DNA from 2 places in the Shinella sp. AETb1-6 genome. Region 2 is predicted to be linked to the other one. Evidence: riboswitches for the same ligand, from Rfam matches in the RefSeq annotation. Region 2 holds a riboswitch; the other holds the start of a gene.

Region 1 (14,445 bases), on a different contig from region 2:
AAGTGCTGCTCGGCGGTGACGAAGGTCTCGAAATAGCGCCAGGTGCGCCGCGCGATCTTGCGCAGCTCGTTGGCGACGTGATCGGACACGACGAGCTGGTCTTCCGTCTCCGCCGTCTGGCTGACGGACCAGGCGATCATCGGTGACAGCATCCAGACGATCGCGAAGGGCACGCCGATGAAAGGAAGGCCGGTCTTCGAGATCGCGGCAAGGGCGACGGAAGCGACCGCCAGTGCCGGGGCCTGCCACATCGCCTTGTAATGGGCGAGGATGCCGCCGCGCGCCGCGCTGTCGGCCTGGGCGGCGGTGCGCCATTCCAGCATCATCTTGCGGCTGACGAAGGTGCGGTAGAGCGAGCGAACGATGGCGTCGCCCATCAGTGCTGCGGAATGCGCGATGAAGGCGATGCGCAGGGCGACCTGCGCGTTGGCCGCGCGGATGTCGGAGAACACGCGATGCACATGGGCGCGCGCCACGATATCGCTGCTGCGCGGCATGAGGCCGGAAATGAGCGAGAGCGTCGGCGCCACGAACAGCAGGAAGATCAGCACCAGCTGCCAGATCAGCGCCTGGCGCGGCTCCATATAGTACCAGCCCATCACGGAGGCGACGAGCCAGGCGATGGGGATGAGGCTGCGCCTGAGGTTATCGTACATCTTCCAGCGGCCGAGCATGGAAATGCCGCTCGACGGCCCGAAAAGATAGGGCAGGAGCTGCCAGTCGCCGCGGGCCCAGCGATGCTGGCGCGAGGTCTCCACGCCGTAGCGGGTCGGGAAGTCCTCGACGAGCTCCACATCGGTCACCAGCGCACAGTGCGACAGCGAGCCTTCGAGCAGGTCGTGGCTGAGCACCGAGTTTTCCTCGATGCGGCCCTTCACGGCGGCCTCGAAGGCATCGACGTGGTAGAGCCCCTTGCCGGTGAACGTGCCCTCGCCCGCGAGGTCCTGGTAGACATCGGAAACGGTGAAGACGTAGGGGTCGACGCCGCGGTCGGCGGAGAAGATGCGCTGGAAGGTCGAGGCTTCCTTGCCAGTCGTCAGCGAGGGCGTCACGCGTGGCTGGAGGATCGAGTAGCCGGCGGTGATCTCGCCGGTCGCCTCGTCGATGACGGGGCGGTTGATCGGATGGTGCATCTTGCCGACGAGCTTGGTCACGGCATCGCGCATCAGGCGCGTGTCGGAATCGAGCGTCATGACGTATTTGACGTCCGACGGCACGACATTGGCGCCGGGCAGGAAGGTCGTGTCGCCATCGCCGCGCAGCAGCAGGTTCAGCTCGTGCAGCTTGCCGCGCTTGCGCTCCCAGCCCATCCACGCGCCTTCCGACGGATTGTAGAGGCGGCGGCGGTGCAGCAGGTAGAAGCGCGTGCGCCCGTCAAAGGCGTAGCGCGCGGACAGTTCGGCGATCTCGCGCTTGGCATATTCGAGAACGTCGAGATCGGCAGGCGTTTCCTCGCTCTGGCTGTCGGCCCAATCGCTGAGAAGCGCGAAATAGATCTCGCCGCGCGGGTTGGCGAGATAGTGGACCTCGAGATTACGCACCAGTTCATCGACATGGTCGCGTTTCGAGATGAGGCAGGGCACGACGAGCAGCGTGCGCGCATCCTCGGGGATGCCGTCCTTGAACTCGTAGCCGACCAGCCGTGACGGCGTGACGAAGAAGGTCACGAGCGTGTTGAACAGACCCGTCGCGCCTTCCGAGGCCGGCAGCGCGAACAGCACGAGCATGATCAGCCAGGCGCCGTTGGGAATATCGAGCTGGTCGAGGAAGTAGTAGACCGCAATCATCGCCAGCAGGGTGAGGATGATGTTGGGACCGGCAATGGCGAGCCAGTCGAGCTTGCGCGTCATGCGAACGACGCGCTGGACGACCGAGGGATGGTAGCCGATGCGCTTTTCGAGCAGCTTGCGCTTCTTGCCCACGAGGAACGCGCCGACATTGGCGCGATAATCGGGATCGCCGGCATTTTCCGCGGCGTCTTCCTCGGTCATGGCGAGCGCGATTTCGGTGACCTCCAGCTCGCTCTTGCCGGAGCGGCGGGCGAAACGCTCGATCGTGTTGCGGTATTTGTTGCGCGAGCCGAAATCCAGATCGCTGTAGTCCGACCGCTGACGCAGCGCCTCGTCGAGGCGGCTGACGCTCTCGAACCAGACCGGCCATTCCGCGTCATCTATCGTACGCAGGCCCTTGATGAGCGAACTCATCGTCACGTTGCCGGAAGACAGGCGGTTGTTTTCCGCCACGATCAGCTCTTCCAGATCGCTGCCGCGGCTTTCGATCTTGCGTTCCAGCCACTGGATGACCGCGCCCGATGTCTGAAGGCCGTCGCGCAGGCGGTAGAGAAGCTGGACGACGAAGGTGTTGTCCTCGGTCAGGCTCTCGATGGTGCGCAGATGCGCAATCGACTTCTCCGCGTCGTTGAGGCGCACGAGCTCGTCGGCCACGTCGTTGGCCTTGAGGCGCATCTTGCGCGAGCGTTCGACGCGGCTGGAAATACGCCGCAGGTTCTCCAGAAGCACGAAGCGCACGAAGGACGGCAGGGCCCAGAGCTCGCCGATCTTCAAAGGATCCACCGTCTGGAAGCCCTGTACGAAGGCGGTCAGGCTTTCCTGCGAGACACTGCTGTGCGTATGGGCGACATAGAGCCAGGCCAGGGCCAGCGTGCGCGGAAAGGGCTGGCCGTCGATCTCCATGGTGGGAAGCTGCCGGTAGAAGCGGCGGGGGAAGTCGCGACGGACTTCCTGGATCGCTTCCTCGATCACATAGAAATTGTCGAGCAGCCACTCGGCCGCCGGCGTAATCTGCGCGCCGGCCTCCACGTCCTTGGCCGTGACCTGATAGACGCGGAAGATTTCCTTCTCGTTTTCCTTGTGCCGTGCCCGGAAATCGAAGGGGCGGAAACCCGGAAGCACCGCCGTCTTGTCTCGGGCGAGCGCTTCGCCGCAGGCGGCGAGCTCCTCCAGCGTGAGATAGGTGGCGCGGATCGAGTCGTTATAGTCGATCTGCCGGATATCGGCGTCGCGCGAAGGGGCTTGCGGCGTAGTATGAAGGGACATGTCTCTGATTCTGGAACCGGCCATGTTGAGCCACCCGGCAGCGGCCGTTGCGCCGGATTGTCTTTCGCGGGCGGGCTTCGTTCTACTGTCGCGATCAGCCATGACACCCGACCGCGCCCTCATGGCGCTCCAGATGCGATTTTGGCTCAAGCGACACGCTGTTTGTCATCCACGCCGCGTGGTGCATGAAAACGGCATTTTTTAGCCGTAAGGACAGAGACTTGCAACCTGTCAACAGGGCAGGATGGCGCAGCATGGACCCTCATCTGCGGTTTTGGTGAATCGCGCACCCTGAACAGGAGACGAGCCCGCGCGAGGTGCAGGCGGACAAACAATGCACGGGGATAAAAAAGGTTCCCGCCCGAATGCGCGCCGCCTGCCATTGACTTGATATCCAAGCGGCGCGAGGTTGCCGGCATCAGGGTCTTCCGAATCGAAAACGGTCCGGAGGCTAAGAGGGAAGCCGGTGCGAGGCCCAGGACATCAAGACCTGGGCATCAAGACCGGCGCTGCCCCCGCAACTGTAAGCGGCGAGCGTCTGTCGCTCCGCGCCACTGGTATCATGCACCGGGAAGGCCAGACAGACGCGACGACCCGCAAGCCAGGAGACCTGCCCTGATAGCTGTAACGACCTGGGCGGGGTGTCCCAAGGGTGCGCTTGCAATGCCAGGGATTGGCGACAAGCAGCGTGCGTCCGGCCATCCCCCAATGATCCGATTGGGGAAGACATGTTTCAACTCACCGAAAAACAGGCATCCGGCACCGGCAACCCGGAATCCGTGTTCATTTCCTGGCTTCTCTGGCAGCCGCGCGGCGCCGACCTCGCCGCCGAGGCGCTGAAGGAAGTGCACAAGCTCGCACGACTCGACAATCCCGACCCTGATATCGCGCGGCTGAAGGCGCTGTTCACGTCGCTGGCGGGCGCGGACGGGCCGCTGCACTAGGCGAGCGCACAAAACATATGTTGACATAAAGATATCTTTATGTGATCTCCGGTGCGAGATGCAGCACCGGAGGGTTCTTCCATGGCCAATTCCCACCTGGACGACTTGTTCGGCCCCGAACAGCCACCGCGCGACGGACGCGAGGTCCTCGCCGCCCTCAAGGCCGCCGCGCGCGAACGCATCCTCGTGCTCGACGGCGCGATGGGAACCGAGATCCAGACCCTGAAGCTGGTGGAAGACGATTTCCGCGGCGAGCGCTTCGGCGATTGCGCCTGCCACCAGCAGGGCAACAACGACCTGCTGACGCTGACCCAGCCGGGCGCCATCGAGGACATCCATTATCGCTATGCGCTCGCCGGTGCGGATATCCTCGAGACCAACACGTTTTCCTCCACGACGATCGCCCAGGCCGATTACGGCATGGAGGACATGGTCTATGAGCTGAACCGCGACGGCGCCCGCCTTGCGCGCCGCGCGGGCCTGCGCGCCGAGCAGAAGGACGGCAAGCGCCGTTTCGTGGCCGGCGCGCTGGGGCCGACCAACCGCACCGCCTCCATCTCGCCCGACGTCAACAATCCCGGCTATCGCGCCGTGACCTTCGACGACCTGCGCATCGCCTATGCCGAGCAGGTGCGCGGCCTTATCGACGGCGGCGCCGATATCATCCTGATCGAGACGATCTTCGACACGCTGAACGCCAAGGCGGCGATCTTCGCCACGCACGAGGTCTACGCGGAAAAGGGCATCCACCTGCCCGTCATGATATCAGGCACGATCACCGATCTCTCCGGCCGCACGCTCTCCGGCCAGACGCCGGAGGCCTTCTGGAATTCGGTTCGCCATGCCGATCCCTTCTCCATCGGCCTCAACTGCGCGCTCGGTGCCAATGCCATGCGCGCCCATCTCGCCGAGATTTCCGCCGTCGCGCAGACCTTCGTCTGCGCCTATCCGAATGCCGGCCTGCCCAACGCCTTCGGCCAGTATGACGAAAGCCCGGAGGAAATGGCCGCCCAGATCGAAGACTTCATGCGCGACGGGCTGGTCAACATCGTCGGCGGCTGCTGCGGCTCGACGCCGGCTCATATCCGCGCCATCGCCGCCGCCGCCGCGCACCACAAGCCGCGCGAAATCCCCGATATCCCGCGCCATATGCGCCTGTCCGGTCTCGAACCCTTCACGCTGACCGACGCCATTCCCTTCGTAAATGTCGGCGAGCGCACCAATGTCACGGGTTCGGCCAAGTTCCGCAAGCTCATCACCGCCGGCGACTATGCCAGCGCCCTTGATGTCGCGCGCGATCAGGTCGCGAACGGCGCCCAGATCATCGACATCAACATGGACGAGGGCCTGATCGATTCCGGCAGGGCGATGGTGGAGTACCTCAACCTCATCGCCGCCGAGCCGGATATCGCCCGCGTGCCCGTCATGATCGACAGTTCCAAATGGGAGGTGATCGAGGCCGGCCTGAAATGCGTGCAGGGCAAGCCGCTGGTCAATTCCATCTCGCTGAAGGAAGGCGAGGAAGCCTTCCTGCACCACGCCAGGCTCGTGCGCGCCTATGGTGCGGCCGTCGTGGTGATGGCCTTCGACGAGACCGGACAGGCCGACACCAGGGCGCGCAAGGTGGAAATCTGCACGCGCGCCTACAGGCTGCTGACGGAGGTTGCCGGCCTCGCACCCGAGGATATCGTCTTCGACCCCAACATCTTCGCCGTGGCGACGGGCATCGAGGAGCACGACAATTACGGTGTCGACTTCATCGAGGCGACGGCCGAGATCACGCGCACGCTGCCGCATGTCCATATCTCGGGCGGCGTGTCCAACCTCTCCTTCTCCTTCCGCGGCAACGAGCCGGTGCGTGAGGCGATGCACGCGGTCTTCCTCTACCACGCCATCCAGGCCGGCATGGACATGGGCATCGTGAATGCCGGCCAGCTCGCCGTCTACGACACGATCGAACCGGACCTGCGCGAGGCCTGCGAGGACGTGGTGCTGAACCGCCAGCCGAAGGCCGGCGGCACCGCCACCGAACGCCTGCTCGACATCGCCGAACGCTTCAAGGGCGCGGCGGGCAAGGAAGCCAAGGAACGCGATCTCGCCTGGCGCGAATGGCCGGTCGAAAAGCGGCTGGAACATGCGCTGGTCAACGGCATCACCGAATTCGTCGAAGAGGACACGGAAGAGGCGCGACAGAACGCCGAGCGCCCGCTGCACGTCATCGAAGGACCGCTGATGGCCGGCATGAACGTGGTCGGCGACCTGTTCGGCGCGGGCAAGATGTTCCTGCCGCAGGTCGTGAAGTCCGCCCGCGTGATGAAGCAGGCCGTCGCCGTGCTCCTGCCCTACATGGAAGCCGAAAAGCTCGCCAACGGCGGCAGCGGCGAACGCCAGACTGCGGGAAAAATCCTGATGGCGACCGTCAAGGGCGACGTGCACGACATCGGCAAGAACATTGTCGGCGTCGTGCTCGCCTGCAACAACTACGAGATCATCGACCTCGGCGTCATGGTGCCCGCGACGAAGATTCTTGAGACGGCCAAAGCCGAAAAGGTCGATATCATCGGCCTCTCCGGCCTCATCACCCCCTCGCTCGACGAGATGGTGCATGTCGCCGCGGAGATGGAGCGCGAAGGCTTCGACATTCCCCTCCTCATCGGTGGCGCCACGACGAGCCGCGTGCACACCGCCGTCAAGATCCATCCGCGCTACGATCGCGGCCAGGCGGTCTATGTCACCGATGCCAGCCGCGCCGTCGGCGTCGTCGGCAGCCTGCTCTCCGCCGACATGAAGCCGGGCTATGTCGAGACCCTTCAGGCGGAGTACCGCAAGGTGGCCGACGCCCATGCCCGCAGCGAGGCCGAAAAGCAGCGCCTGCCCATCGCCAAGGCGCGCGACAACGCGTTCAAGGCCGACTGGTCGGCCTACCAGCCGAAGACGCCCTCCTTCCTCGGCACCCGCGTCTGGCAGGATTGGGACCTCGCGGACCTCGCCCGCTATATCGACTGGACGCCGTTCTTCCAGACCTGGGAGCTGAAGGGCGTCTATCCGAAGATCCTCGACGACGAGAAGCAGGGGCCTGCCGCCCGCCAGCTGTTTGCCGATGCGCAGGCGATGCTGGAGAAGATCATTTCGGAAAAGTGGTTCACGCCGAAGGCCGTCGTCGGCTTCTGGCCGGCGGGGGCCGTGGGCGATGATATCAGGCTCTTCACCGACGAGGCGCGCAACGAGGAGCTGGCCACCTTCTTCACGCTGCGCCAGCAGCTCTCCAAGCGCGACGGCCGGCCGAACGTGGCGCTCTCCGATTTCGTCGCGCCCGTCGACAGCGGCAAGCCCGATTATCTCGGCGGCTTCGTCGTGACGGCCGGCATCGGCGAGATCGCCATTGCCGAGCGCTTCGAGCGGGCGAACGACGATTACAACTCGATCCTCGTCAAGGCGCTGGCCGACCGTTTTGCGGAAGCCTTCGCCGAGCGCATGCATGAAGTCGTGCGCAAGGAACTCTGGGCCTATGCGCCGGACGAGACCTACGCCCCGGCCGATCTCATCGGCGAGCCCTATGCCGGCATCCGCCCGGCGCCGGGCTATCCCGCCCAGCCGGACCACACGGAGAAGACGACGCTGTTCCGTCTTCTCGATGCGGAACAGCAGATCGGCGTCGCGCTGACGGAGAGTTATGCCATGTGGCCCGGCTCCTCCGTTTCGGGCCTGTATATCGCCTCGCCCGAAAGCTACTATTTCGGCGTCGCCAAGGTGGAGCGCGACCAGGTGGAGGATTACGCCCGCCGCAAGGACATGTCCGTGACGGAGGTCGAGCGCTGGCTCGGCCCGGTGCTGAACTACGTGCCGGCCCCTGCTGCCGCAGCTGCGGAGTAATCAGTCGCCGCGGCCGCGGAAGCGGCGCTGGTAGGCGGGGTCGTAGAGCGAGCTTTCGCGGAAATCCTCGGCACCGAGCGACCGCCCGACGAAGATCAGCGCCGTGCGCTCGATCGGCTCTTCCGCGACCTTCACGGCGATGTCGGCGAGCGTGCCGCGCACCACGCGCTCATCCGGCCAGGAGGCCTTGACCACGATCGCGACAGGGCAATCGGCGCCGTAGAGCGGCGTCAGTTCCGTCACCACCTGGTCGAGCGCATGGATGGCGAGGTGGATGGCAAGCGTCGCACCCGTCGCACCGAAACCCTCCAGCGTCTCGCGGTTCGGCATGGGCGACGCGCGGCCCGAAACGCGGGTGAGAACCAGGCTCTGGGCGACGGCGGGAATGGTCAGCTCGCGGCCGAGCGCGGCTGCGGCCGCCGCAAACGACGGCACGCCGGGGGTCATCGTATAGGCGAGGCCGTGCTTCTCCAGCCGGCGGATCTGCTCGGCAACCGCGCTCCAGACGGACAGGTCGCCGGAATGCAGCCGCGCCACGTCCTCACCGGCCGCCGCGGCCTTGAGATACTCCGCCTCGATCTCGTCGAGCGACATGGGCGCTGTGTCGACGATGCGCGCGCCGGGCGGGCAATATTGCAGGAGTTCGGGCGAGACGATGGAGCCGGCATAGAGACAGACCGGGCATGTGCCGATGAGGTCACGGCCGCGCACGGTGATGAGGTCGGCGGCACCCGGTCCGGCGCCGATGAAGTGAACGGTCATGTGCTAGTCCTCGACTTGTTCGGCCGGTTTGACCCAGCGCCATTGCGTGACCGGCATGGCCGGCCGCCAGCCCGTCATCTGCCCGACGGGCGACGCGCGCGCGATATCGATGCGGATGAGCGCGCCACCGAGCCGGGCATGATGTGCCAGCAGCACCGCCTCCATTTCCGTGGTCACCGCATTGGCGACGAGCCGGCCGCCGGGCCTGAGCCCCGCCATCGCCGCGTCCATCACGCCAGCCTCGCTGCCGCCGCCGCCGATGAAAACGGCATCCGGCGCGGCAAGCCCGGCCAGCGCATCCGGCGCCGTGCCTTCGACGACGGCAAGCCCCGGCACGCCGAATTTGCCGGCATTGCGGCGGATGCGGCCAGCGCGCTCGGGATGGCCTTCGATGGCGATGGCGCTGAGCGACGGATCGGCCAGCATCCATTCGATGCCGATCGAGCCCGACCCCGCGCCGATATCCCACAGGAGCTCGCCCCGGCGCGGCGCCAGCGCCGACAGCGTCAGTGCCCGGATCTCATGCTTGGTGATCTGCCCGTCGTGCTCGAAGAGCGCGTCGTCCAACCCCGGCGTAAAAGCCAGGATGCGCGCATCATGCGCGGCCGCGACCTCCACAGCGCAGACATTGAGCATATCCGCATCCGCAAGCGCGAACTGCCCGGCCGTGTGATGGCTGACACGTTCGCGCGTCCCGCCGAGCGCTTCCAGCACCGTAAGCCGCGATTCGCCGAACCCGCTTTCGGCAAGAAGGGCGGCAAGCGCGGCCGGCCCATCGCTATCGGATGTCAGCGCCAGGATGCGCGCGCCCGGATGCAGGTGCGGGCGGATGAGATCGACGGGGCGACCGTGCAGGGAAATGCAGACCGTGTCCTGCAGCGCCCAGCCCAGGCGCGAGGCCGCGAGGCTGAAGGCCGAGGGCGCGGGAAAGACCCGCATTTCCGCGCGCGCAATGCGGCGCGACAGCGTGACGCCGACGCCAAAGAAGAAGGGATCGCCCGAAGCGAGCACGACGACCGGACGACCGCGGGCGGCAAGCACCGCCTCCACCGAACGCTCGAACGGACTGAGCCAGCCCTGCCGCTCGCCACGGATGGCGCTGCCGGCGAGTTCCAGATGCCGCGCGCCGCCGAAAACCACGGTCGCGGCGGAGATGGCGGCCTTGGCCTCGTCACCCAGACCCGCTAGACCATCTTCGCCGATCCCGACGATGGAAAGCCACGGGGCGGCCGTCGAAAGGGTCGGATCAGGCGTGGACAAGAAACGCATCCTCATACTGGGCGGAACGGCCGAAGCCCGCGAACTCGCCGCGCGCCTGGCGGAACGCGACGACCTCGCCATGACGCTCTCGCTTGCCGGCCGCACGATCGATCCCGCCCCGCAGCCCGTGCCGGTGCGCAGCGGCGGCTTCGGCGGCGTGGCCGGCCTCGTCGATTATCTCGGCGCGCAGGCGATCGATCTCCTGATCGACGCCACACATCCCTTCGCCCGGCAGATTTCCGCCAATGCCCGCGCCGCAAGCCGTGAGACCGGCATTCCGCTTCTGCGACTGGAGCGGCATGGCTGGGACGAAACGGACGGCGACCGCTGGACGCGCGTCGCCACGATGGCCGGCGCCGTCGCCGCGCTCGGAAAAGACCCGCGCCGCGTCTTCCTCGCCATCGGCCGGCAGGAGGCCAAGGCCTTCGATGCCGCGCCGCAGCACCACTATCTCGTGCGCAGCGTCGATCCGGTCGACCCGCCGCTCGATGCGCCGCAGGTCGAATACCTGCTGGCCCGCGGTCCCTTCGCGGTGGAGGACGAGGTCGCTCTTCTTCGCGAGCACCGGATCGAGGTGATCGTCAGCAAGAATTCCGGCGGCGAGGCCACCCACGGCAAGATCGTCGCCGCGCGCATTCTCGGCCTGCCCGTCGTGCTCGTCGAGCGGACGGCGGCCGATGACGGGCACCGCGCCGGAACGGCCGAGGAAGCGGAGCGGCTCGCCGATCATCTGCTCTCATCCCTGAGGAAGCGCGGCGTGTAGACGAGGTCCGGCAGGCCGGGGCGGGCGATGACGCGCGTCTCCGGCGAGCCGATGACCACGCAGGTCGCCATGTCGGCGCGATCAGCCTCGGCTTGCCCCAGCGGCATGACCAGCATGCGCTCGTCGGGACGGCCCGCCGCGCGGCCGAAGATGACGGGGGTTTCGGCCGGCAGCGTCTCGCGCAGGATCTCGAACGCCTTGCCGAGCTGCCAGGGCCGCGCCTTGCTGATCGGATTGTAGAGCGCGATGACGAGGCCCGCCTCGCAAACCATGCGCAGCCGCTTCTCGATGATCTCCCAGGGCTTGAGATTGTCGGACAGCGAGATCGCGCAGAAATCATGCCCGAGCGGCGCGCCGATGCGGGCGGCGACCGCCAGCATGGCGGTGACGCCGGGCACGACGACGAGGTCGACCGTCTTCCATTCCTCAGGCCCCGCGTCGATCGCCTCGCAGACCGCCGCCGCCATGGCGAACACGCCGGGATCGCCGCCGGAGACCACGCAGACATTCACCCCTGCGGCCGCCCGCGTCAGCGCCGCCTGGGCGCGGTTCAGCTCCTCGCGGTTGTCGGAGGCGACCTTGATCTGGTCGGGCCTGAGGTTCAGGCGGTCGATATAGGGAAAATAGCCGAAGAATTCGCTGGATGCCTCGACCGCGCGCAGCGCTTCCGGCGTCATCTGGTCGGGATTGCCCGGCCCCGTGCCGATCACGAGGAGCTTGCCCGTCATGCCCGCCCGCCCCAGCCGGGCACGAGCACCAGCGAGAAATAGGGCGCGGTGTCGTCGAGCTTTTCGGAGAGGCGAATGGACATGCTCGACGGCGTGGTGCCGCGCTCGACGTAAACGGCCTCGCCGAGGCGTCCGGCGCTTGCCAAAGCACGGCGGATCTTCGGCAGGTTGCGGCCGACCTTCATGATGACGGCGGCCTGCGTGTCGCCCAGCCGGCGCTCCAGCTCGCCCTCGGCCATCGTGCCCGGCAGGACCGACAGCACGTCGTCGCCCTGCACGATCGGCAGGCCGGAGAGTGACCAGCAGCCGGACATCGCCGTGATGCCGGGAATGACCTCCGTCGGGAAGCGATGGGCCAGCCGCACATGCAGATGCATGTAGGAGCCGTAGAACATCGGATCGCCCTCCGAGAGGATCGCGACCGTGCGGCCGGCCGCCAGATGCGCGGCGACCGCGTCGGCCGACGCATCGTAGAAGCCGGTGATCTGGCCCTTGTAGTCGTCGTGTTCCTTGTCGATTTCCGTCGTCACGGGATAGTAGAGCGGCAGTTCCGTCATGCCGGGCTTCAGCAGCCCTTCGACGATGGCGCGCCCGTTGCCGGAACGGCCGGCCTTGGCGAAATAGGCGAGCACATCGGCTTCGCCGATCGCCCGCACCGCCTTCAGCGTCAGCAGTTCCGGGTCGCCCGGCCCTGTGCCCACGCCATAGAGTCGTCCCGTCATCGTGCTCATAGGCCCGGCCTCGCCAGAGAATTGAGGGCGGCGGCCGTCATCGCGCTGCCGCCGAGACGGCCGCGCACGATGGCGAAGGGCACGCCGTAGGAATTTTCGGCGAGCGCATCCTTCGATTCCGCCGCGCCGACGAAGCCGACCGGCATGCCGAGGATGGCCGCCGGCTTCGGCGCGCCGTCGCGCAGCAGTTCAAGCAGGTAGAACAGCGCCGTGGGCGCATTGCCGATGGCGACGACGGAGCCGGCCATGCGCTCCAGCCAGAGCCGGATGGCGGCGGCCGAGCGGGTATTGCCGATCTCGCCCGCCAGTTCCGGCGTGCGCGGATCGCGCAGCGTGCAGATGACGTCGTTGCCGGCCGGCAGACGGGCGGCGGTCACGCCGCGGGCGACCATTTCGGCATCGCAGAAGATCGGCGCACCGGCCTGAAGTGCGGCCCGCGCCGACGATACGAAATCCGGCGAGAAGACGAAGTGCCGTGCTGCCTCGACGAGGCCGGCGGCATGGATCATGCGCACCGCGACATCGGCCTCGGCCTCGGAAAAGCGCGCAAGATCGGCCTCCGAGCGGATGATCGCGAAGGATTTCTCGTAGATGGCCGTGCCATCCTTGATGTAGTCGTATTCAGTCATGGATGGCCTTGATATGCGGAAACGATGGTATCGGGCGCCGTGCGGTCGAGAAGGGTTTTCGCCGTCTCGCTTTCGGCGCGGCGATTGCGCAAGAGGGCGCCGAGACGCCGGATCGCTGGCATGAAGCCCTCGGCGGGAACGGTTGCCAGCGCCGGATCGGACGCCTTGCCGTTCATGACAAGGCCGACGCCACCGGCCGTGCCGCACAGCGTGACGGCCGCGCGCGCCGGATGGGCGCAGCCCTTGGGGCAACCGGAAATATGGACATCGACGGAGCCGTCGAGCAGGCCCGCCGCGTGGGCCACCACGGCATCGGCAGCGGCATGCGTATCGAAGCTCGCGGACGCGCAGCCCGCGGCTCCGGCGCAGATCGAGACGGAACGCCCCGGCGCCTGATCCGTGCACCAGAAGCCTTCGCGCTCCGCTGCCCCTTGTGCGGCGACCAGCCCTTCTTCCGAAAGGCCGCGCACCAGAAGGGTGCGGTGCGGCGCAAGACGAAATTCCGTGGCGCCGCAGGCCGAGAGGCTTTGAATGAGGGCTGCAAGACGATCCGCATGCACCTGCCCATAGGCGGGCGCGACACCGAGCACCGGATGGCCGCCGATATTGTGTTTGCCGATCGGATGGCGCAGCCCGGATTTGAACCAAGACTTCGCCTCTTGCTCCCCCCCGGGGAGAAGGTCGCGGCAACGGGATGAGGGGGGTGCGCAGACGCCGACCGGTGAGCAAGCCCCCTCATCCGACCCTTCGGGCCACCTTCTCCCCACCGGGGAGAAGGGGAGATCGGCGGCGAGCGCCGGAACGTCAAGGTCACGCCCACGCGCGGCGGGGCCGATGGCGGCCAGCGCCGCCACGACCGCCATCGTCCCATCGACCGCCGATTCGGCTGCAAGCACGCCGACGGAACGCGCCGTTTCGCGATCGCCGCCGACGGCCAGGCGCCAGACGACGCCCTCATTCGCCTCGATGGCGTCGAGCCTGATATCGGCGACCATATCGGCAAGCGACAGCACGCCGCCGCCATCCACGACGATGGCGAGTTTCGGCGCGAGCGTGAGCCCGGCGGCTGCGATTGCGGCGCGCAAGGCATCGGCCATCGGCGTGGCGTCGGCGATTTCGGACGGGTCGATGCCGGACAGCGCCGGCGTCTCGATCGCGACGCCGGTCTGCGGCACGATGCCGGCGGCGGCAAGGCCCTGCGCCAGGCGCGGCACCGAGGCGCCCGTCAGGCCGCGCAGCTGGATATTGCCGCGTGCGGTGATTTCGATAAGCCCGTTGCCTGTTTCGCGTGCGAGACCGGCGAGTGCGAGCAGATCATTCGCCGTCAGCGCCGGCGCGACGGGCCGAAGGCGCACGAGAAGGCCGTCGCCGGTCTGCATGGGCGCGGCAAGCGAGGGGCAGGCGCCGCGGCGCAGGGTGTCGGTATCGATGCGGTGGGACGCGGCCGTCATGCTGCGTCCTCCCCGGCATCGGCGGCCGGCCGGCGGATCAGGTAGGTGTCCATGATCCAGCCGTGTTCGGCGCGCGCCCTGGACCGGGTCTGCGTGATCGTCTCGGCCATCTCGGCAAGCCGGCCGGACAGCAGGATCTCATGCGGCGTGCCGAGATAGGCGCCCCACCAGATTTCCGCGTCGGGGTCCTGCACCGTCTTGAAAGCCTGAACGCCATCCAGCATGACCAGCGCGTCGCGCGTTGCCGC
Region 2 (14,445 bases):
CCTTGGCGACCTCGACCGGCGAAAGCGTGCGGTTGCGATAAGCAGTCGTCAGCGCGGCGGCGTCCAGACGGCACAGCTCCGCCGCCCCTTCGAGCGGGTTCTGTAAAGGCATTCGCTCGTTCCCCTGGTTCCCTGCATCTTTGCGGCAGGCGGTTTGTTGCAGGCAGAATGGACCTTTCCTTCCAACGCACAAAATGTATTCTCTCGCATAACTTCATACATTTTGTGGAGAGCGCGGTGCGATGAACCTGACAATCCGGCAGCTTCGCTATGTCTGCGAAGTGGCGAACCTCGGCAGCGTACAGGCCGCATCGAAATCACTGCATATCTCGCAATCATCCATTCTTGCGGCCATCACGCTTGCCGAAGGGGAAATGGGCGCACGCATCTTCGAGCGGCGCCCGGCGCGCGGGGTGCAGGTGACGCCCGCAGGCGAGCGCTTCATCAGCGCCGCCCGCATCATGCTGTCGGCTGCCACGGAGTTCGACAGGGCGATCGGCGACCTCGCCGACCGCGTGCCGAAGGTGCTGCGCATCGGTTGCTTCGAGCCGTTCGGGGCGCTGTTCATGCCGGAAATGCTGCGCATGTACATCGACAATGTGGCAGATGTCGAAATCGACCTTCTGGAAGGCGACCAGGTGCAGCTGCAAACCTGGCTCGGCGAAGGGCTGATCGATCTGGCCGTTCTCTACGATATCGGTTCGATCACGACCGGCACGATGACGAAGATCTGCAAGGTACCGGCGCATGCGCTCCTGCACGTCGATGACCCGCTGGCGGCCCGGGATGCCGTCTGGTTGTCGGAGATCGCGACGCGCCCATTCGTGCTTCTGGACATGCCGCAGACGGCCACTTACCTGCTGACTTTGTTCGATATCCTCGCGAAACGACCGGACGTGCGCTTTCACACGCGCTCCTACGAGACGGTCCGTTCCGCGGTGGCGTCCGGATTCGGCATGTCGATCCTCAACATGCGGCCGATCGGCCGGGCGACATCTGACGGGCAGGGTATCGTGCGACGGCCGATCCTCGACGAGCTTCCGCCGCCATCCGTTATCGTCCTGGACCTCTATGGCAATGCCAAGCCGCTTTTCGTGCGGCTGTTCATCGAAATCATACGCCGGTTCTTCCGCGAGGTCGGGCCGTCTGGGTTTTCCGTCTGCGTCGAGGAGCGGCACCCGTCCCTGATTTTCAACTAGCCGAAAGCAAGGCTGCCAGTGCGGCCGTCACGATGCAGGGGCGGGTTCCGGTACGGCCTCGGCCTTCCTCTGGGCGTAGATCCGGGCCAGCCACGCACAGACCATGAGCTGGATCTGGTGGAACAGCATCAGGGGCAGCACGATCGCGCCGACGGACTGGCCGGCGAAGATGACGCCCGCCATAGGCACGCCGCTCGCCAGGCTCTTCTTGGAGCCGCAGAACAGCGCGGTAATCCGGTCCTCGCGGTTGAAGCCGAAAAGCTTGCCGCCCAGGCTGGTGATCAGCAGCACCGTCGCCAGCAGGAGGACGTCGATCAGAACGAGCAGCGCCAGGTCCTTTCCGTCCAGCTGATGCCAGACGCCCTGCGCCACGGCTTCGGAAAAGGCGAGATAAACCACCATCAGGATGGAGCCGCGATCGAAAGGGGTGAGCAGCGCCTTGCGGGCACGCACCCAGTTGCCGATGAACGGCTGCAGCAGTTGGCCGGCCACGAAGGGCAGGAAGAGCTGCAGCATGATCTTCCACACCATATCGAAGGAAACACCGACATGGCCGCCGGCCGAAAACAGCATGGCGACCAGGACCGGGGTGAGGAAGATGCCGAGAATGTTCGAGGTCGAGGCGGCGCAGATCGCCGCCGGCACGTTGCCGCCCGCAATCGAGGTGAATGCAATCGACGACTGCACCGTCGAAGGCAGAACGCAGAGGAACAGCAGGCCGAGATAGAGCGGCTGCGGAATGAGCCAGGGCGAAAGCACGCCAAGCCCGAGGCCCAGCAGCGGGAAGATCACGAAGGTGGTGACCAGGATGAACAGCTGAAGCCGCCAGTGCAGGAAGCCTGCGATCACCACATCGGTGGAGAGACGCGCGCCGTGCAGGAAGAACAGCCCGGCAATCGCAAGCATCGTCGCGATGCCGAACCAATCCGCCGGTTCGCCGGAAATCGGCAGGACAGAGGCCAGGCCAACGGCTGCGAGAAGCAGCAGGGTGAACGTATCAGGCAGAAGGTTCTTCACGGGAGCATCCAGATCGATCGGGTCTCGACTATCGCGCGATCTTGGATATCCTGAATCGAGATGCAAGAAATAACAGTTATCGAGGATCGTGATATGCTTGATCTCGTGCAGCTGCGCAGTTTCCTGACGGTGGCCCAGGCCAGAAGCTTCACGCTTGCCGCGGAACGTCTTCAACTCGGCCAGTCGACGGTCAGCCAGCATGTGCAGCGCCTGGAGCGCGATCTACGGCGACGGCTCATCCATCGCGACACGCACTCGGTGCGGTTGACGCCGGATGGCGAAGCGCTGTTGCCGCATGCCCGGCAGCTACTGGCCCTCGAGCGCCAGGCGATTGCGCAATTCGAGACGGAGACCCCGCGCGGCACGTTCCGGCTCGGCGTTTCCGAGGACCTCGTGAGCGCGCAGTTGCCAGGCCTTCTGGAGGATTTCATCGCGGACTATCCCTCCGTCGACCTCCAGCTTTCGGTCGCGCTTTCCAGGACGCTTGGCGAGATGCAGGATCGTGGTGAGCTCGATCTCGTCATGGCCAAGCGTCGCATCGGCGACAAGCGAGGCGATAGCGTGCTGCGCGAGCCTCTGGTCTGGCTGGCGAGCGATCCCGAGACCGTGCTGGCGAAACCCGTTCTGCCGCTGATCGTTTTTCCGCCGCCGAGCCTGACGCGCGTGCTGCTCATGGAGGCGCTTGAGCGAAGCGGTACGGCATGGCGCATTGTCTGCTCGTGCCCCAGCCTCAGCGGGTTGACGGCCGCCGCCCGTGCCGGCATGGGCGTGCTCGTGCAACCCCGCAGCCTCGCGCCCGCCGGTCTGCGCGAGATCGCACCGCCGCATCTTCCGGTTCTGGAGGACGTCGAATTCGTGCTCGTGACATCGGCGTCCGCCAACCGCGCCACCGTCTCCGCCTTCTCGCGACGGGTGCGGGAGCGGTTTGGAAAAGGCTTCGTTTCGGTTGGGAATGCCGTCTGAAGCCTGTCGCCTAACCGGCCAGGGTCAGGCTGACGCCGGCGGTCTTCAGCGCCGAGGCGATATCGCGTGGTGGCGCCTTGTCGGTGAACAGGTCGGTCAGCGCGTTGAACGCGCAGACCCTGACAAGCCCTTGCCGCCCGAATTTGCTGTGGTCGGTCACGACGATCGCACGCTTGCCGCGGGAGATCACCGTTCGCGCGAACTCCGCTTCCTCCAAATCGTAATCCATGATCCCGATAGAGGCATCGATCGCGCCCGTGGTGATGACGGCGTGGCTGACGGTGAAGTTGCTGACGAAATCGATCGCCGAGACGCCGAAAGCCGCACCGTTGTCGCTGCGCAGTTCGCCGCCGGCCATGTAGACCCGGTTGTCATTGACCGTCGAGAGCGTGCGGGCGATATCCGAGGAGTTCGTGATGACGGTGAGTCGCCGGTGTCCGAGCAGCTCGCGGGCGAGATAGCTCGTGGTCGTGCCCGTATCGAGCATGACGGAATCGCCATCACGAATGGTCAGGGCCACGGCGGCGGCGATCGCTTTTTTCGCCTCGCTGTTCTCACGCATGCGCTTTTCGAAGGGCGCCTCGCCGACGGTGGAAGGCAGTGCCACGGCGCCGTGCATCTTCACGACACTGCCGTTCGACGTCAGCGGCTTGATGTCCCGGCGCACGGTTTCGAGCGAAACGCCGAGCTTGCTGGCGAGTTCGGCAATCGTCACGGTGCCGTCCTGCTGGAGAAGGCGAAGAATGTCGCTGTGGCGCTTGGAAGGGTTCATGGCAGTCATTCCGCGGTGCTTTCCTGCTTCCATAATCCGTTCGGTGCACGCTGACAAGAAAAGCCGCATGAACGGTCACAAAAACAGAAAAAGCCACACCCCCAAGCAGTGGCGCCATCGCCTCACAGGCGAAGTTGAGCATCCTTCCATATCCGGAAGCCGCCCGCGAAGGCACGCGTATTGTCGCCGCGCACGCTGTTGCCAGGCAGGTCGGAGAGATGTGCGACATTGCCGCCGCCGATGACGATGTAATCCGGCAGCAGGGCGGCATTCAGGCATTCCGTCACCGCGGCGACGGCCTTGCGCCATTTCTTCTTTCCGCGTTTCTCCAGGGCGGGCTCGCCGACATAATCCTCGAAGCTCCCGCCTTTCCGGAAGGGAAGGTGGCCCACCTCCAGGGGATGACAGACATTGTCGAGGATCATGGCCGTGCCAAGCCCCGTGCCGAGACCGAGGAAGAGCATGCGCCCGCCCTCATAGCTGCCGATCGCCTGCATGAGGGCGTCGTTGACAACCTTGACGGGCTTGCCGAAATGATCCGCAAAATCGTAGCCGACCCATCCGCTCGCGAGATGGGCGGGATCCCGCGACGGTTTGTTTTCCCTGACGGGACCGGGATAGCCGATGGAGATGACGTCATAGGACCAGCCCCTGGCAAGGTCGCGGACCGCGTCGACCATCTGTGCCGCAGACATCGCAGGACCGGATTCCACCCGTCGTTCCTCGACATGCGTGCTCGTCATGATCTTTACATGCGAGCCGCCGACATCGATCGACAGAACGACCGGATCGGCCGGTGAGGCGTCATCCTCTCGTGTCGTCATGGCGGCCCTCCTCACTGTCAGGGGCAAGCATAGCGTACCAACCGCCGGGCGGACCGAAACCGTTCGAGGCCTCCGGCGGACCCCATGTGCCGGGATCGTAACCATGGAGTGGCGACGGGTTTTCGAGAACGCGCTCGACGATGCGCCAGGCGATCTCGCTTGCATCCTGGCGCGTGAACAGCTGGGCATTGCCATTCATGGCATCGCCGATCAGGCGCTCATAGGGTGTCATGTCGCCCGTATCGTCATCGACCGCCAGGAGTTCGACAGGCTCGCCGACCATGGCGTCGCCGGCCGCCTTGCGTCGTGCACCCAGTGCGACCGCGACCTGCGGCGAGATGCGGAACCGCAGATAGTTGGCGTCTTCGCGACGGATCGTGTCGAAGACATCGATGGGCGGTCGTTTCAGCCGCACCACGACCTCCGTCATATGGACAGGGAGGTTCTTGCCGGCGCGGATGTGGAACGGCACGTCCTTCCAGCGCCAGGTATCGACGTGGAAGCGCACCGCCGCGAAGGTCTCGACGGTCGAGCCCGGCCGCACGCCGGGTTCGTCGAGATATCCCTTGAACTGTCCACGAACCACATCGGAGGGCTTGAGCGTGCGCACGGCCTTCAACACCTGCACCTTTTCATCGATCAGGTCATCGACCGTGCGGCCGGCCGGCGGTTCCATCGCCAGCAGCAGCAGGACGTTGAGCAGGTGGTTCTGGATCACGTCCCGCAGGCATCCGACCTCGTCGTAGAACTTGCCCCGGCCTTCCACGCCGAAATCTTCCGCCATGGTGATCTCGACGCTTTCGACGTGATCGCGGTTCCAGATCGGCTCCAGGAAGGAATTGGCGAAGCGGAAATAGAGCAGGTTCTGGATCGCCTCCTTGCCGAGATAGTGGTCGATGCGGAAGATCGATTTCTCCGCGAAGGCCGTATGCAGGATGGCGTTGAGCTGCCGGGCGGACTGGAGATCGCGGCCGAACGGCTTTTCCACCATCAACCGTCCGCCCTTTGCGAGGTTCGAATGCTGCAGGCCCTGTACCACCGGTTCGAACATGCTGGGCGGCACGGCGAGGTAAAACAGGGGCCTGCGGGCGCCGCCAAGCGCAGTCTTCAGCGTTTCGAAGGTGCCGGGCTCGCGGTAGTCGCCACTGGCATAGTTCATGAGGCCGGCCAATCGGGCAAAGACGGCCTCGTCGATTGTGCCGAGGGCCGTGATGATACCGTCCCGGGCGCGTTCGACCAGCTTTTCGCGCGGCCAGTCGTCATAGGCGATGCCGATGATCGGCTCGGCAAGCGTCCCGCGCGCCACCATGCGGTACAGCGCGGGAAAGATCTTCTTGTGCGCGAGGTCTCCCGTTGCGCCGAAGAGCACAAGGGCATCCGAACGGTTGGTCGTCATGAAAGCCTCCCTGGACGGATATCACTCCGCCTTCTTCTCGACATGGCCGCCAAAGGCAAAGCGCATGGCCGACAGCAGCTTGTCGGCGAAGGCCGATTCACCCTGCGACGTGAAGCGGTCGAAGAGGGCCGAGGAAAGAACGGGGGCGGGCACGCCGGTGTCGATCGCAGCCTTCAACGTCCATCGTCCCTCGCCGGAATCCGAGACGCGCCCGCCATAGCCCGCAAGCGTCTGGTCGTTCTTGAGAACGCCTGCCGTCAGGTCGAGCAGCCAGGAGCCGATGACGCTGCCGTGCCGCCACACTTCCGTTACCGCAGCCAGATCGATGTCGAAGCGGTAGTATTCCGGGTTCTTCAGCGGGCTCGTCTCCGCATCGGTGGTGCGCGGTCTATTGCCGGCATTGGCTGCCTTGAGGATGTTCAGGCCCTCGGCATAGGCGGCCATCATGCCGTACTCGATGCCGTTGTGCACCATCTTGACGAAGTGCCCCGCACCGCTCGGGCCGCAATGGAGATAGCCGAAAGGGGCGGTGCCATGTTCGGCGGACGGCACCGCGCCCTTGTCCGCGCCGGGCGCGAGCGTGGCGAAGATGGGGTCGAGGTGGCGTACCGCCGCCTCGGGACCGCCGATCATCAGGCAATAGCCGCGCTCCAGCCCCCAGACGCCGCCGCTCGTCCCGACATCGACGAAGCTGATGCCGCGGCCGGAAAGCTCTGCGGCCAGATCCACGGCATCCTGATAATGCGAATTGCCGCCGTCGATGATGATGTCACCCGGCTGCATCTCTGCGGCAACCTCTTTGGCGACCTTGCCGGTGATGGCCGCGGGCAACATCAGCCAGAGGCAGGCGGGTTTGGCGAGCCGCGCGACGAGATCCTCGAGAGACGTCGCGCCGGTCGCGCCTTCGGCAACGAGCGCCGCCACGGCATCGGGATTGATATCGTAGACCACGCAGTCATGGCCGTCCTTGATCAGGCGTCGCACCATGTTGGCGCCCATGCGCCCCAAACCCATCATACCGATCTGCATTGCTAAGTCCTTTTTTGAAAGAATGGTTTGGCATGGTCGAACCGCTATTCCGGCGCGACGATCACGCCGAAATTGCGGCCTTCCCAGTGCTGCGCGTCAAGCCAGAAAAACGTGAATTCGACACCCTGGCCGACGCTCAGATGCGACACGGGAATGTCAACGACATGGACGCCGAAGGCATTTTCGCGCGTGGTGCTTTCCTCGACAGTCATCCAGGCGTCGGCACTCCAGCGAACGGTCGCGGCAGCCAGAAGCTCGAGCCGCAGCATCTTGCCTTCCGCGAGTGTGCGGATCCTGTTGTTGAAGCGCCATGAGCGGAACGGTGCGGTGGTCCGGTTCTTGATATAGCGCGCCGGGCCCTGCGGCGGCATGTCGAAGACATGGCCGTCGCGCAGCGAGCGCAGCAGCTTGACATATTCCGCATGCGCCCAGACCAGCGGCATGGCGCTGCCGGACGGGCGGCCGTGCAGCAGTTCCCGCTCCGGCATGTCGGCGCCGTCCCACACCTGTTCGGGCAGCAATCCGCCGGGCCCGGCGGAGGCGGCAAAGGTGCCGAGAAGATCGAACGCGGCCTGCCGTCGGCCGGCGGCGAGTTCGTAATGCGCGCGCTCGCCGGTCAGCAGGGGCCAGGGTCGTCCCTGGCCCGTTCCATCGAAGGGGCCGCCATTGGGGTGTTCGCCATAGCCGTCATCGGTGTAGCGATACCAGACCGGCCCCTGCGGCAGGTCGGCGCGCAGCGATGCGTCGATGACCTTGACCGTATCGACGATGCGGGGATCGTCGGGCGCGCGCAGGCCGAAGCGCACCAGCGCCAGCGCATCCGGGCTGACGATGAGGTCGGGCCGCCGGTCGGCGTCGTCGGGCGGGCGGTTCTTGATGGGAACAAAACCGTCGCGGGGAGAGGCCGCGCCGGAAAGATCGCTCGGAGCGATGCGCACATAATAGCCGGATACGCCGAGCGCCGCGCACGTATCCGTTCCGCTGGCATAGGTCCATTTCTCGACCTGGTCGTTCCAGCAGTCCGCGGTCTCACGAGCGAAGTGCGCTGCCTCCCGCCTGTCGCACGCGTCGAGGACATCGGCGGCCGCAAGCAGGGCGGCGATTTCGACGGCCAGCGTGAAGGGGGAGTACCCGCTGTCCTCCTCCCAGCGGTCCTCGCCGGTGACGGGGCCGTTTTTCACGAGATAGGCTGTGGCGCGCTCCACCATGGGCAGGTAGGCGAGGAGCATTTCGCCCGAAAGCGCGCCCGCGCGATGCAGCGCATCGGCCAGCAGCAGCGGAAAGCCGCATTCGTCCATCTGGATGCCGTTCCAGTAGGCCGTGCCATCGAGCCAGACATTCTGCGGCCAGTGGCCGTCGGCCTCCTGAATGGTGCGGAGATAGGCTAGAATTTCCAGTGCATCGTCGACCAGACCGACGGCAAGAAAACCGCCGGCCGTTTCGACGAGATCGCGCGGCCAGACGAGATGATAGCCGCCGAGGTCGTCGTCGCCCTTGTTGAAGCCCCAGGGGATGGAGAGACTGGCGATGGCGGGCCCGGGAAAGCTCGATGAGCGGTGCGTGCCCAGCACGGCCGTACTGGTGCGGTAGAGGTTGGGGCCCTTGTGACCGGGCTGGTCGAGGGGCAGAAGGTCCTTCTGCCAGTCGTGCCATCCGGCGACATAGGTGCGTGCTGCGCTGTCGAAGCCCGCATTGAGACTGGCAAGGGCGTTGTAGCCTGCTTCATCGGCACTCGGTCCGAAGGAGAGTGCAAGGAGGGCGAGGTCCTGCGTCGGGGTAAAGCCGATTTCGCCCGTCAGCGCGACATTGCCATCCGGAGCGCTGGTATATTGGGTGTCGAGCCTGCCCGAAGCCGTCAGGGCGCGCCAGCCGTCCGACACGCCGACATAACCCGCGGACGCCTCCCTCCAGGGCAGCGAGGAGGCGAGTGCCAGGAACTCCCCGCGCCCGCTGGCAAAGAGCATCGTTACACCCTTGTATTCGCCGATCCATGCGGAATTGCCCATCCCGGCATTGACGAGGTGGGGCGCAAGCAGGGCGTAAACATGATAGTCCGAGGCAGCGCCGGAAAGCGCGGTGAACCGGATGTCCTGCAGGACCGTCGGCCGCAGGGGATCGGCGAGAATGCGCTTCTCGATCCGGTAGGCGCCGTCGAGGGCGGTGTTGGTGAGGTGGAAGGCCGGAACGCCGTCCGCAAACCAGGCGACATCATGTGCCGCGTGGCGCTTCTCTTCGGAAAAGTAACCGTCGTCACGCGTCACCATCAGGCCGAGATCGCGTGTGCAGGCGTGATCGAGGCGCGGATGGTAGACCTCGTTCAGGATGCCGTGGCTGATGGTGAACCAGGTGCGTGAGGCCGCGGTCAATGCCGTTCCCACTCCACTCTTGGCGCTGGATGTCCACCGGGCATCAATTCCCGGCGCACCGGGGGCGGGATTATGGCTGGCGGCTATGTCCACGTTCTGCTCCACACGCGGCGGCTGATGCTATCCCTAATGTAGGGTATTGCAACTGCTTGGCCAGAGGGCGCGGCGCGACAGGACGGTGCGCCATTCGGTCGCGCTCAGGACCGGCGGCAGGTCAGAATGAAGCGGCGATACACGAAGGTTCGAAGCCGGTTGCGCAGATTGGCGTTCCGGCGCTGTGCCCGCGCGATCGGTCCGTGCGAATGCAGAGCGATGTCGCGGAAGCCGGCGGATGCCAGCAAGGGCTCGATCGTGGCGGGCCGCAGTCCTGCGCCGAAGGGCAGGGCGTTCATGATAGCCGCATGGCGCTCGCTCATGGCGCCGTCGTAATTGGTATCGGGTCCGATGATGCGGTCTATGAGCGAGATCAGCAGGCCGGCCACGCGCCCGGTGAATTTCGGCGTGGCCCAGTCGCCGTCGAAGACGAGCAGCCGCCCCCCTGGACACAGGAGGCGGAACCATTCGCGGAAGGTTTCTTCCGGCCGTGTCAGCGTCCAGACGAGGTGCCGGCAGATGATGGCGTCATAGGACTGATCGGGTTCAAGGGTGTTTTCGGCATCCGCCAGCAGGAAGCGAAGCCTGGTCTTGCCTGCATGCTTGGCGCGCGCGACCGCCAGCATGGCCTCGGAGAAGTCGAGGGCGGTGACGTCGTGGCCGAGGTCATGGATCAGGCGCGTCACCTCGCCGGTGCCGCAGGCAAGCTCGAGAACGCGTTTCGGCGCCGGCCCCAGCAGGTCCCGGATCGGCCGTTGCCAGGCGTCGGCCTCAGGCCCGGCGGGAATCCTGTGACCGAAGGCGAGATCGAACGTCCTGGATCGTCTCGACCAATAGTCCCGTATTTCTTCCTTGAGATCGAAGTTCCGGCCGTCCATCCGTCAGCCCATCGCGTACTGGATATTGTAGCGGCCGTGCACGGCGGAGCGCTCGATATGCGCACGCACGCCGAACACCCGGGCGATAAGGTGCTCGGTCAGCACCTCCTGCGGGGCGCCGGCGGCCACGACCTTGCCGTTCTGAAGGACGGCGAGACTGTCGCAGAACATCGCCGCGAGATTGAGATCATGCAGGGCGATGATCGACGTGACGCCGAGCCGGGTGACGAGCGACAGGATTTCCAGCTGGTGCTGGATGTCGAGGTGGTTGGTCGGCTCGTCGAGCAGAAGTTCGCTCGGCGTCTGTGCCAGTGCCCGCGCGATGTGCACCCGCTGACGTTCGCCGCCCGAAAGCGTGTGCCAGAACTGGTCCGCCCTATGGGCCATGTCCACCCGCGCCAGCGCGTCTTCGACGGCGAGGTCGTCATCCACGCCCCAGGGTGACAGAAGGCCGCGATGCGGCGTTCGCCCGAGCTGGACGACGTCGCGCACCGTCAGCTGGGTATCGGTCGTCGCCTGCTGTTCCACGAAGGCGATGCGACGCGCGAGATTTGCGCGCGGGATGGCGGCGATATCCTGTTCGGCAAGGCGTATGATGCCGCTGTCGACTTTGCGCAGTCGGCAGATCAGCCTGAGCAGGCTGGATTTTCCCGAACCGTTCGGTCCCAGAAGGCCGAGCACCTTGCCCTGCTCGACCGCCAGCGTGATGCCGTCGACGACGATGGTCTTGCCGGCGGCATAGGCGACGTTTTCGACGGCGATACTCACACGCTTCTCCGGGCACGAAAGAGGATGATGGCGAAGGCCGGCGCGCCGAACAGCGCGGTGACAACGCCGATGGGCAGGATCTGCTGCGGGATGATGATGCGCGAGACGATGTCGGCGAAAACCATGAAGATCGCTCCGCCCAGCGCCGTTGCCGGCAGGAGACGGTGGTGCGAAGGGCCGACGATGAAGCGCGCGGCATGCGGGATGACGAGCCCGACGAAACCGATGGAGCCGACCATGCTGACGACGGCGGCCGTCATCAGCGCGGTGATGCCGAACAATACGACCTGAACGCGCCGCACGGCGATGCCGAGTGCGGCGGCGGCATCCGTGCCGAAGGCGAAGGCATCCAGCGCGCGGGCGTGGAACAGGCAGGCGAGATATCCGGCAATGGCGACCGGTACGGAGAGATAGACGTCGGACCAGCGTACGCCGCTCATCGAGCCGAGCAGCCAGAACAGCACGCCACGCGCCTGCTCGGCATTGGCGGATGTGGTGACGATATAGGAGGTGAGTGCGTTGAAGAGTTGGGAGCCGGCGACACCGCACAGAATGATGCGCTCGCTCGAGCGGCCGGCACCGGCCGCAAGGACACCAACGAGCAGGAAGGCGACGATCGCGCCGATGAAGGCGCCGCCCGAAAGGGTCAGCGCGCCGTAGCCGAGGCCGAGGATCATGACGCAGACAGCGCCCGTCGAGGCGCCCGCCGAGATGCCGAGCACATAGGGTTCGGCAAGCGGATTGCGCAGCATTGCCTGGAGCACGACGCCGCACAAGGCAAGCGACGCGCCGGTGCTTGCGGCAACGAGCGCGCGGCTGAGCCGGTAATCCCAGACGATACCCTGATGAATGCGGTTGAGTTCGAAGGACGTGCCGAAGATCCGGTTCGACACCGCTCTGGCCGTCGTGGACAGGGGAATGGCGATCTCGCCGATCGCGACGGCGAGGCTGATCATGATCGCGAGCAGGACGACGGCGACAACGGTGAGCGCTACAAGCGCCCACCAGCGATGTTGCCTGGATACGGCAGCCCTCACTGCGACAGGCCGAAGGACTTGATGCCGGCCGCCAGCGTCTCGATACCGTCGATCGTACGGATCGTCGGGTTCATCGACTGGGCATCCATCATGACGAAGCGCTTGTTCTTCACCGCATCGAGTTCCTTGGTGACAGGGTCGTTCTCAAGGAAGTCGATCTTCGTCTGCGGGTCGTCGGCCGCATAGCGGCGGCGATCCATCGTTGCGAGCACGATGACGGCGGGATTTGCCTGGGAGATGGTTTCCCAGCCCACCAGCGGCCATTCCTCTTCGGTGGTGACGACGTTCTTCGCGCCGATCGTCTTGAGAATATAGGCCGGTGCGCTGTTCTTGCCGGCGATGAAGGCGTCCCCGCTCACCTCCTTGCTGGAGAACCAGAACACGACGGGAAGGTTTTTGCCGGCGGCGCCCTCGATGGAGGCGACGGCGTCGGCCTCGCGCTTCTTCAGGTCGGCGATCAGGGCGTCGCCACGCTCCTTGATGTCGAAGATTTCGGAGAGTTCGGCGATTTCCTGATAGATCAGGTCCATCGTGAACAACTCCTTGCGAACGCCGTCGCCGCCGTCGGTGTTGATCTTGGCGACGCAATCGGCCGGCGCGATGTAAGTGTTGATGCCGAGATCGGCGAATTGTTCGCGCTTGCCGACCGCGCCCTGCACGCCGACATGCCATTCGAATTCGGCGGCTACCAGATCCGGTTCCTCGCCGACGACGGATTCGAAGCTCGGATCGTTGTCGGCAAGCCGCTTGATCTTGCCGTTGGCTTCGGCATAGGCGGGCAAAACCGGGCCGACCCACACGGCGGTGCCGGCAATCTTGTCGGCGAGGCCGAGCGAGAACAGGACCTCGGTCATGCCCTGGCCGATCGAGACGATCTTTTCGGGGGCTTTGGTGAAGGTGACCTGCTGGCCGCAATTGTTGATGGTGAGCGGATATTGGGTGGCGGCGAAGCCGGTACCGGCTAGGGCGGTCAGGCCGACGGCGAACGAAACGGTGGCGATGATCTGGCGCATGGAAACCTCGATTCCGGGAGAAGGCGAGCGCTGCGAAGCGCAGCGGGCGACGTGAGTGTCAGCTCGCGCGGAAAGCCCAATCGAGGCGGATGGATGCCGTCATACGGAGAAGGTTCAGGTCAGACATACTGCTCCTTTCCAGGCATCCCCGCCCGGTTGATTGGATCGTGTTCGACGGCAGGTCTCCTGGCTCACGGATGTCTGTCGCTCATCTGCCTTCCCGCGATGTTTCGCAGTGGCATGGCCCTTAAGGCCCGGGGATGGTCGACAATCCGCTTACAGTTGCGGGGGCAGCCACGGTCTTGGTCCCTTTTGGGTCGTCCGCACCGTGTTCCCTATTAATCCCTTCGGAGTCGTCTTCCGGGAACCGTCGCATTCCCCTTATGATGCGCCCATACCCGCGTCAAGGCGCAGATGCTCGCTTGCAAAAGACACTGCCGCGTCTTCGTCGAAAACGGGACGTATGCAGGCCGCGATGGATGGCTTCGCCTGCTGCGCGAGCGTGCGTCGCATCGGCATCTTGCCCTTCAAGGCGATGCCATGCCATTAGAATAGCTTGATTTCTGGAGACGAATACATGGCGGAAAGCACGGTGCTCGGGCGAGCGTGGAAATGTCTGGTAGTGGCGGCGTCCTTGTTCATGGCGAGCGCCGCCAGTGCCACGCCCGTTCTCGTCGTCGATCCCGATAGCCATCAGGTGCTGTACGAGGAGGATGCCGGCGTGCCGTGGTATCCGGCGTCGACGACCAAGCTGATGTCGGCCTTCGTGACGTTCGAAGCGCTGAAGGCGGGCGAGGTGACGCTGACGACGCCCGTGACCATGACGCGCAACGCGACCAAGCAGGCGTTCCTCGAATCCGGGCTGACCTTCGGCCGGGCGATGACGCTCGAGGATGCGCTTTTCGCCATGATCACCGCCTCTGCCAACGACGTCGCTGTCGCCGTCGCCGAGACGGTCGCGCCCAACGAGGCCGCCTTCGTCAAGCGCATGAATGACGCGGCGGCGCGTCTGGGGTTGACCGGCACCCATTTCGCCAACCCGAACGGTCTGTTCGACAAGACCAACTATACGACTGCACGGGACCTCGCG

The links. Region 2 has a riboswitch for cobalamin ahead of GR158_RS07230 (ABC transporter substrate-binding protein). Riboswitches for the same ligand answer to the same signal wherever they lie in the genome.
Region 1: it holds a riboswitch for cobalamin, as region 2 does, so the genes downstream of both, GR158_RS16255 (hypothetical protein) here and GR158_RS07230 (ABC transporter substrate-binding protein) in region 2, are expected to answer to the same signal.

Annotation. Positions count from the first base shown of each region.
Region 1 covers NZ_WUMM01000008.1:206,662-221,106, reverse strand. Annotated here, with positions in the region: gene GR158_RS16260 (GH36-type glycosyl hydrolase domain-containing protein) at 1-3,056, opposite strand, end outside; cobalamin riboswitch at 3,461-3,689, shown strand; gene GR158_RS16255 (hypothetical protein) at 3,785-4,000, shown strand; gene metH (methionine synthase) at 4,082-7,873, shown strand; gene cobM (precorrin-4 C(11)-methyltransferase) at 7,874-8,635, opposite strand; gene cbiE (precorrin-6y C5,15-methyltransferase (decarboxylating) subunit CbiE) at 8,639-9,904, opposite strand; gene GR158_RS16235 (cobalt-precorrin-6A reductase) at 9,888-10,658, shown strand; gene GR158_RS16230 (precorrin-3B C(17)-methyltransferase) at 10,622-11,386, opposite strand; gene GR158_RS16225 (precorrin-2 C(20)-methyltransferase) at 11,383-12,117, opposite strand; gene GR158_RS16220 (precorrin-8X methylmutase) at 12,114-12,746, opposite strand; gene cobG (precorrin-3B synthase) at 12,743-14,197, opposite strand; gene cobF (precorrin-6A synthase (deacetylating)) at 14,194-14,445, opposite strand, start outside.
Region 2 covers NZ_WUMM01000003.1:326,313-340,757, forward strand. Annotated here, with positions in the region: gene GR158_RS07170 (amidase) at 1-112, opposite strand, end outside; gene GR158_RS07175 (LysR family transcriptional regulator) at 243-1,199, shown strand; gene GR158_RS07180 (bile acid:sodium symporter family protein) at 1,227-2,216, opposite strand; gene GR158_RS07185 (LysR family transcriptional regulator) at 2,310-3,179, shown strand; gene GR158_RS07190 (DeoR/GlpR family DNA-binding transcription regulator) at 3,190-3,951, opposite strand; gene GR158_RS07195 (ROK family protein) at 4,074-4,775, opposite strand; gene zwf (glucose-6-phosphate dehydrogenase) at 4,756-6,171, opposite strand; gene gnd (phosphogluconate dehydrogenase (NAD(+)-dependent, decarboxylating)) at 6,193-7,200, opposite strand; gene GR158_RS07210 (glucan 1,4-alpha-glucosidase) at 7,245-9,653, opposite strand; gene GR158_RS07215 (class I SAM-dependent methyltransferase) at 9,764-10,537, opposite strand; gene GR158_RS07220 (ABC transporter ATP-binding protein) at 10,541-11,305, opposite strand; gene GR158_RS07225 (iron ABC transporter permease) at 11,302-12,342, opposite strand; gene GR158_RS07230 (ABC transporter substrate-binding protein) at 12,339-13,355, opposite strand; cobalamin riboswitch at 13,514-13,742, opposite strand; gene GR158_RS07235 (D-alanyl-D-alanine carboxypeptidase family protein) at 13,933-14,445, shown strand, end outside.